Regions from separate parts of the Actinoplanes sp. NPDC023801 genome, predicted to be linked through region 1. Evidence: riboswitches for the same ligand, from Rfam matches in the RefSeq annotation. Region 1 holds a riboswitch; the other holds the start of a gene.
What was found. A riboswitch is a leader RNA that binds a small molecule or an ion and turns the genes downstream of it on or off. The one in region 1 is predicted to bind S-adenosylmethionine.
Positions count from the first base shown of each region.

Region 2: it holds a riboswitch for S-adenosylmethionine, as region 1 does, so the genes downstream of both, thrC (threonine synthase) here and AB0G04_RS22035 (GNAT family protein) in region 1, are expected to answer to the same signal.

Region 1 covers NZ_JBFAAI010000012.1:50,874-55,149, reverse strand. The annotation lists gene dacB (D-alanyl-D-alanine carboxypeptidase/D-alanyl-D-alanine-endopeptidase) at 1-783, shown strand, start outside; gene AB0G04_RS22040 (hypothetical protein) at 795-1,403, shown strand; SAM riboswitch class IV at 1,428-1,544, shown strand; gene AB0G04_RS22035 (GNAT family protein) at 1,558-2,214, shown strand; gene AB0G04_RS22030 (HNH endonuclease family protein) at 2,195-2,830, opposite strand; gene AB0G04_RS22025 (hypothetical protein) at 2,949-3,263, opposite strand; gene AB0G04_RS22020 (phosphatase PAP2 family protein) at 3,365-4,276, opposite strand, start outside.
Region 2 covers NZ_JBFAAI010000001.1:223,427-227,702, reverse strand. The annotation lists gene AB0G04_RS01020 (GNAT family N-acetyltransferase) at 69-572, shown strand; gene AB0G04_RS01015 (hypothetical protein) at 595-1,080, shown strand; gene thrC (threonine synthase) at 1,284-2,567, opposite strand; SAM riboswitch class I at 2,577-2,715, opposite strand; gene AB0G04_RS01005 (GNAT family N-acetyltransferase) at 2,894-3,802, opposite strand; gene AB0G04_RS01000 (ABC transporter permease subunit) at 3,956-4,276, opposite strand, start outside.

The sequences.
Region 1 (4,276 bases):
CGGTCCGGAACCGCCCTGGCCGCCGTCCCGGATCCGGCCGCGGCGACGACCGGGCTGTTCCGGGCGGCGCTCCAGCGACACGGGGTCACGGTCGGTGGACGTACGGCCAGAGGGCCGGTGCCTCCGGCATTCCGCCACCTCGCCGCTCACGTCTCACCGCCGCTCGCCGAGATGCTGCCGCCGCTCCTCAAGCTCTCCAACAACGGCATCGCGGAGCTCCTGGTCAAAGCCATCTCACGGGCCGCTGAACCGGCTCGGCCGGGAAGCTGGCCGAGCGGGCTGGCCGCCGCCACCGCCGCCCTCGGCCGCCTCGGCGTCGATACCCGGCTGCTCACCATGGGTGACGGCTCGGGTTTGAGCCGCCGCAACTGGGTGACCGCCGCCCAAGTCGTCACCCTGCTGCGGCAGGCGCGGCGGAGAACCTGGTTCCCGGCGTTCCGGGCGGCCCTCCCGGTCGCCGGCGACCCGGACCCGATGGTCGGTGGCACGCTGCGTGACCGGATGCGCGACACCCCGGCGGCCGGCAACGTGCGCGCCAAGACCGGCACGCTGACCGGCGTCAACGCGCTCTCCGGGTACGTCACCGACGCCGGTGGCCGCCAGCTGGTCTTCGCGTTGATCGTCAACGGTTCGCTCACCGGCACCGCAGCCGTCCTCGACGAGGCCGCGGTGATGCTCGCCGCCCGCCGGACGGAGGAGGTTGCGGTGGTGCTCGCCGCCCACCGGACGGACCATGCCGCGGTGATGCTCGCCGCCCGCCGGACCGGTGACGCCGCGGTTTAGGCTTCGGCGGCGTGACCACACCACGGCGCAGAGCGGACCCCGCATCGTTCACCGACCCGGAGAACTGGAGCGGCGGCTACTACGAGCTGTATCTCGAGTTCGGCGCGCGGGACGATGCCGTCCTCGGCCGGGCTGCGCGGGCGCTGACCCGGGTCGCCGGCATCGACGGCTGGTACCCGGACCGTCACCGGGACCCGGCCGGGCAGACACCGCGGGAACCGGAGGCCGTCGCGCTCGACGAGCCGGGCGATCTCGCCGGCACCGTCGTCGTCCCCGGCGGGCACCGGGTCGTCTGCCGGCTGATCCCCTACCGCGCCGACGGGCCCCTCGGCGCCGACCATCTGGGTCTCTGCCTGCCGCTCGGCGCGCTGCACCGCACCGACCGCCGGATCGGCGGCTTCCCGTTCGGGCCGGACGGCGACGAGCGGTCGCTGGCATGGCGGACGACGCTCGACGAATGGCTTGCCGGGCTCGGGCGGGCCGTCTTCGCCGAGGTCCCGTTCACTTCGGCGGTCATCGGGTTCGAGCTCGATGCGGACGTCACCCCGGACAACCAGGCCTGGAACGCCTACCTGCTGCCGACCGCCGGCGGCCTGCACCACGTGCCCGTTGTCCGTTGAGGATCAGTGGTATGTTGCCCGTCAGGTCATGAGTGTCAGCGTCAAGCCCCGGCTCGCTGGCCGGCAACCCTCCGCGGCGCGGGCGGGGTGCCCCGGGTGATGACCGGGTCCGGCGCGTGGCGTGCCGGGCAAGCCGCGAACCAGAGGGACCCTCATGGATCATCCTGTTCTGCACGGCCGTCTCGTCCGCCTCGAGCCGCTGCACCGGCGGCATGTCCCCGGCCTGGCGGCGGCCGCCGGCGAGGACCGCGGCCGGTACGCGTGGACCTGGGTGCCGACCGCCGGGACCACCGCCGCCTACGTCGAGGAGCAGCTCACCACCGCAGCGACGGGACGGCTTCTCCCGTACGCCCAGATCTGTCTGCGGACCGGCCGGGCGGTGGGGGTGACCGCCTACTGGGACCCGCGCCCGTTCCCCGGTGGTGACCGGCTCGCCCAGATCGACGTGGGTTTCACCTGGCTGGCCGCCTCCGCGCAGGGTTCCGGACTCAACCTGGAGGCGAAGTACCTGCTGTTCCGGCAGGCGTTCGAGGTGTGGCGGGTCGTGCGGGTCGGGTTGAGCACCGACGCCCGCAACGCCCGGTCCCGGGCCGCGATCGCCGGGACCGGCGCGCGTTTCGAGGGTGTGCTGCGCAACTGGTCCCGGTCCTGGGCGCCGGGGGAGCATGGGATGCTGCGCGATTCCGCGCTCTATTCGGTGGTCGTCGAGGAATGGCCGGAGTGCCGCGCCTACCTCGAGCACCGGTTGTCCGAAACGGGACAGGGCGCCGCCGGAGCGGCGCCCCGTGACGTCAGCTGGAGCAGGTGTTGAGCATCGTCTGCAGCGCCGTCTTCTCCGACGACTGCACCTTCAGCGCGTAGTGATACTTGACCACGATCCACATCCGGGCGTACGTGCAGCGGTACGACGTGACCGACGGCTGCCACGTCGACGGGTCCTGGTCGCCCTTCGACTGGTTCACGTTGTCGGTGACGGCGATCAGCTGCGGCCGGGTCAGGTCGTTGGCGAAAGTCTGCCGCTTGCTGGTGGTCCAGGCGCTCGCGCCGGAACGCCACGCCTCGGCCAGCGGCACCACGTGATCGATGTCGACGTCGGAGGCCGCGGTCCAGGTCGCGCCGTCGTACGGGGAGTACCACCGGCCGGACGTCGCGGCGCACGCCGAACTGGTCACGACGCTGCTGCCGTCCCGCTTGAGGACGGTCTCGCGCGTGTTGCAGGTACCGGAGATCGTGATCCAGTGCGGGAACAGCTCCCGATCGTAGGTGCCCGCGTTCGCCTCGGCGGCGACGGTCAGTGCGTTCAGGTAGGTCTGTGCCGTCGACTTCGACGGGATGCCGGTCGGGGCGGCCTGGGCGGGGGAACCCAGCAGACCGATAGTGATTACGGCAGCGGCGAGGCCGGCGATCAGGGGACGGGGGAGGGGCATGGCGGCTCCTTTGTTTCGTCCGATTCGGACGACACAGATCTACGGGAGCCGAACGTCGCCAGATCATGATGTCCGTGAATTTCTCGTGTCCGAACAATCAAGTTCAAACCCGGCTGGGTCAGTCGTGTGGCCAGCCGAGTGCCTCGCACGCGATGAGCCACCAGTGGCGTTCGGCCAGCAGTGCGGGCGCGTCGGAGGCACCGACCCAGCTGCCGGATCCGTCCACCGGAAGCAGCGAAGGGTCGCGCGGCACGAACACCGGGACGTGAGCCTCGGGAACCGGGAGCCGATACGACTCGTCGCCCACCGGCACGACGTTGCGCACGAAGCCGACGCAGCGGGTCGCGGCGTCGCGTCCCAGGTGCCGTGACGTCAGCTCACGCACGCCTTCGGCCGCCGGGCGCCAGGTCCCGCCGCGGTCACCGAGGAACACGGTCGGAAGATCAAGGCCTTTGGGCGTACGGACGCAGAACAGCTCGGCCGCCCCTCTGTGGTGACCTGCGCCCCGATACAAACCGCAGGTCACCACGCGGTTCAGCGGCGGCGGAACTCGTGCAGGTAGAGGTAGACGCTTGTTCTCGCGCCGACCACGGCCCCGGCGGTATCGGCGGAGCGGAAGTGGACGCCACCCCACACGCGGGCGTTGATCAGTTCCTCGAGGGCACTCGAGAAGCCGGCGAAGTGGCGGGTGGTGCCGGTGGCCTCGCTGGTGGCGTGGAACGCGATGTCGTCGCGGCCGAAGAACATCCGCAGGATCACCATGTTGGAGCCGGTGGTGCAGGCGTGGCCGGACGTGTGGTCGGGGCTGCCCGGCGTGATCAGCAGCGGCATCCACGACGGATCGGCCGTGGTGTCCGGGTTGCCGTCGGTGTCGGCGAGCTGAACCGCGGTGACCGGGCGCCAGAAGCCCCAGTGGCGTTTCTCGTTGAAGCAGGCGGTGTTGGCGTCCGACGCCGCGACGTTCACCATCGCGAGGAGGCGGGCCGACTGGACGACGCTGAGACGCTGCGTGACGGCGAGCTGCCGGTTGATCTCCCACAGGCCGAGCTTGCGGTCGTGCCACCACCGGGCCGCGTCGGTCTGGTCGGCGGTGCGCACGGTGCTCGCGGCCCCGCCGACCGCCTTCACCTCGTTGAGATCGCGGGTGTAGGCGGCGCTGGTGAGAGCGGGCGGCCCAGCGGTGCGGAACATGTCGTTACGGGGCAGGACGAACGCCCGCAGGTCGGCGGACCAGGCGCCGGAGTTGGCGAAGGTGGGCGGGGTGGGGCGCCACCGGCCGGGTTCGGTGGAGACCGGGAACGCCTCGACGCCGAAGGCCCCGTCGCCGGCACGGGAGGCGAGCATGGCGGCGGCGGTCTGTTCACCGACCGCGACACCGCCGCGTTCGGCACGGCCGTCCGGGATCCCGGCCAGATACTCGTCGTACTGGGTCCGGAGGCGGTCGGT
Region 2 (4,276 bases), on a different contig from region 1:
CGCAGACCACCACTCAGCTTCGCGACAACCCGGTTGCCGACCGGATCCGGCGGCGGTAGGGATGACCCATGGAGAACTGGGAGGTACGCCGCGTCACGCCGGAGGACACCGCGCGTGTCCGGGCGCTGCGGCTGGAGATGCTCGCGGACAGTCCACTCGCTTTCCTGGAGACCCTGGCCCAGGCCGCGGCCCGGTCTCACGAGGGCTACCGGCAGCGCATCCGGCAGTCGGCCGAGGGGTTCGAGACGGCCCAGTTCATCGCCGACCCGGGCGGGCCGCTGATCGGGCATGCCGGCGGCACCACGGTCCCCGGCGAACCGGGCTGCACGGTGATCTTCGCGGTCTACCTGACACCGGCCCACCGGGGCGGCAAGCTGCTCGCCCAGCTCGTCGAGGCGGTCGCCGACTGGTCCGCGGCGGCCGGGCGTGACGAGCTGATGCTCGAGGTGGTCTGCGGCAACGACCGGGCCGTCCGGGCGTACGAGAAACTCGGTTTCGTCGACACCGGGGTCCGCATGCCGCATCCGACCGTCCGGGTCCTGACCGAGCTGCAGATGCGCCGGCCGGTCTGAGATGGCCGGGCGCGGGTGGCACGTGACCCGGACGGCGCTGACCGCCGTGAACGGGACGACCCTCGTCGGGCTGCTGCTGGCCGCGGTCACCGGCACCCGGATCCGGCGCGGCCGCCACGGTGTCCTGATAGCCGAGAACTTCCGCTTCAGGATGCCGGCCGGAAGCTGCTTCACGGTCGGCTCGGTGATCATCACGAACCGGAGCGCCGAGTGGCTGCTGGCGGAGGAACGGGCCCCGCTCTTCACCCACGAATGCCGCCATGCCGGCCAGTACGCGTTGTTCGGCCCGCTGTTCTGGCCCGCCTACTGGGTCGCGTGTGGCTGGTCGATCGCACTGACCACGTCGTACGGCGTCCGCAACTGGTTCGAGAAGAACGCGGGACTCGCCGACGGGCATTACCCGGAAGAGCTCCCACTGCGGCCGTGGGTTCGCAAGACTCTTGACCGGCCGGGGGTTCGCAGGATTTTTGGTCGGGAGGACGGACGCACAGCACCTCCGGGCACGTAGCCAGATGGGTCAGCGCTGGATCGTTGGGACCCTCGGAGATTGTCGCCAATGTCCAGGTGAGGGGCCTCGTACGGCGTCGCATCCTCCCGCAGAGAGCATCCTGCCGATCCGGAGATCGGAGTGCAAGTCCTCGGAGGAGGTAATTCTCGACAACCGGCTGATTGCCGATTACCGACAGTGAGAGAAGGTCACGAAATGGTGACCTATCCCAGCAGACCGGCCTCCCGCGCGCCCTTCAGCGACGGCTTGATCGTGTGGGTCGGTCCAACCTGGCCGGCCACCGCGTCGAGCGTCTTCAGACCCTCACCGGTGTTGTAGAGGACGGTCTCCTTCGCAGGGTCGAGCTTGCCGCTCGCCACCAGCTTCTTGAGCACCGCCACGGTCGTGCCGCCGGCGGTCTCGGCGAAGACACCGGTCGTCTCGGCGAGCAGCCGGATGCCCTCACGGATCTCGTCGTCGTTCGCGTAGTCCATCCAGCCACCGGTGCGGCGGACCGCCTCGATCGCGTACGGCCCGGCGGCCGGGTCACCGATGTTCAGCGACTTCGCGATACCGGTCGGCTTGACCGGGGTGATCACGTCGGTGTCGGCGTGCAGGGCCACCGCGATCGGGTTGCAGCCCTCGGACTGGGCACCGAAGACGGTCCAGCCGCCCTCCGGGGCCTCGACCAGTCCGATCTCGACCAGTTCGGTGAACGCCTTGTCGATCTTGGTGAGCAGCTCACCGGACGCCATCGGGATGACCACCTGCGCCGGGATGCGCCAGCCCAGCTGCTCGGCCACCTCGTACCCCAGGGTCTTCGAGCCCTCGGCGTAGAACGGCCGCACGTTCACGTTCACGAACGCGGTGTCCTCGAACTCGTCGGTCTCCACCAGTTCGCTGCACAGCCGGTTCACGTCGTCGTAGGAGCCCTCGATGGCCACCAGCTCGCCGCCGTACACCGCGGTCGTGATGATCTTGCCCTGCTCCAGATCGGACGGGATGAAGACGATGCTCGGCACCCCGGCACGGGCCGCGTGGGCGGCCACCGAGTTGGCCAGGTTGCCGGTCGAGGCGCAGGAGAACCGCTTGAAGCCCAGCTCCTTGGCCGCGGTCAGGGCCACCGAGACGACCCGGTCCTTGAACGAGTGAGTCGGGTTCTGCGAGTCGTCCTTCACCCACAGCGGCGCCTGCAGGCCGATCGCGGCGGCCAGCTGCGGTGCGGCGACCAGCGGGGTCAGGCCCGGGTCGAGGGTCACCCGGGTCGCCGGGTCCTGTCCGGCCGGCAGCAGAGCCGCGTAACGCCAGATGTTCTGCGGCCCCGCCTCGATCTGGGCCCGCGTCACCCGCGCGAGTGCCGCCTCGTCGTAGGCGACCTCGAGCGGGCCGAAACACTCGTAACAGGCGTGCTGCGCGGCGAGGGGGTACTCGGCACCACAGGCGCGGCAGATCAGGCCCTTCGCGGGCGACGTGGAGGTGGCAGAGGGTGCGCTGACGACAGACGTCACTAGAGTTTCCTCTCATCTTTCCCCGCGGCGACCTGCCGGAACGGGGACGGAATTAGCACCTGCCACACGCGGCTCGTCATCGAGAATCGCTGCGCGGTGGTTGCCGGGGCTTCGTCGGGCCGTATCCCTCTGCCCCTCTGGATGAGGTATTCAGTTGTTTCCCACACCTTACGACGAGATTCCGTCAACACCACCCTGAGTTCCCGAGGTGTGAGCGACCTCCTTCTCCAGAACCTTTCGCCGGTACGCCCACCGGCGCCGCCCCACCCCCGCGTGGTCACCTACGCCCACCAGCGCACCGCCACTCACCACGGGCTGCGGCTGGGTTACGAAGTGAGGGTGGCCAGGCAGGACAACTGGGTGGCGATCGGGCGGTAGCCGAGACGGGAGTTCACGGCCAGCATCGGGGTGTTCGTCTCGTCGTTGCTGGTGTAGGCGGTGCGCACGCCCCCGGCCGCGGCCCGGCGCAGCGTCTCCGTCTTCACCAGGCGGGCCAGGCCGCGACCACGGTGCTCCGGAACCGTGGCGGTCATGTCCGACCAGGCCCGGTCGCCGTCTCGCAACAGCAGCGAGAACGACACGATCACTCCGCCGGCCACGGCCGCGGTGCTCACGTCCCGATCCAGGCCCGGCTCCTCCCAGGTCTCGTAGCGCCATGTCGGATAGGGCATCGGCTGGGACGGGACGTCACCCGGCTCGTCGGTGGCCGCCGCCACGTCGGCCTCGTAGAGCGCCTGCTCGGTCACCTCGCTCAGCGGTACCAGCGTGATGCCCGGCCCGGCATCGGGAACGCCGGTGAACGCGGTCAGGTCCAGAGCCGAGTAGCGCATCTCGCGGGACGGCTCGAAACCGTTGCGGCGGGCGAACCCGAGCGACTCCGGGACGGCCCAGGTATCGGCCCGGGTGACGCCGACGGCCCGCAGGTAGTCGGTGGCCTCCGCCAGCAGGGCGGTTCCGATGCCCCGGCCCCGGTGGTCCGGGTGCACCTGGACGGCGACCTGGCCGAATCCGGCATCGGCGGAACGCGGCTGGCGGAACGCGGACACCGTGCCGGCCGGCTCGCCGGCCCGATCGGCCACCAGGAAGATCCGGTCCGTGCCGGGCGGCGGCGAGACGATCATCCGGCGGATCGTCGCCTCGCCCCGGACCATGTACGGGTAGACCTCCCGCCGGAGCGCCGCGAGGGCGGAAGCGTCGCCGGGGCGGGCGGGGCGGATCGAGAAGTCAGCCGTCACGGGCGCCATGTCACCGCCCGGATGCCTCAGCCGTCAACCGATATCGGCCGGTCGTAGCCGTCTCCCCATGCATGAGCCGGCGGCGTGGGACGGTCCGGAGTGCCGCCCACGCCGTCCGGCGGAGTCACGGGACCCTGCGAGTCCCGTACGAAATCAAGAAGTGACGTCCTTGCGGGTGAACCGGTAGAAGGCGAGGCCCCAGAAGAGCGTGGCGTAGATGACCGCCGAGATCGCGCCCTTGGCCAGCTCGTCGGACTGGATCGGAGTGGACAGCATGCCGCGCCAGGCTTCGGTGTAGTACGTCGGAAGGACTTTCCGCAGGTTACCGAGGGCCTCGATCTGGTTCAGGATGTTGGAGAGGATCCAGAGCATCACAGCGCCGCCGACCGCACCCAGGGCCGCATCGGTCAGCACCGAGAGCAGGAACGCCAGGCCGGCGACCACGAGCATCGTCACCGCGAGGTAGGCCACGAT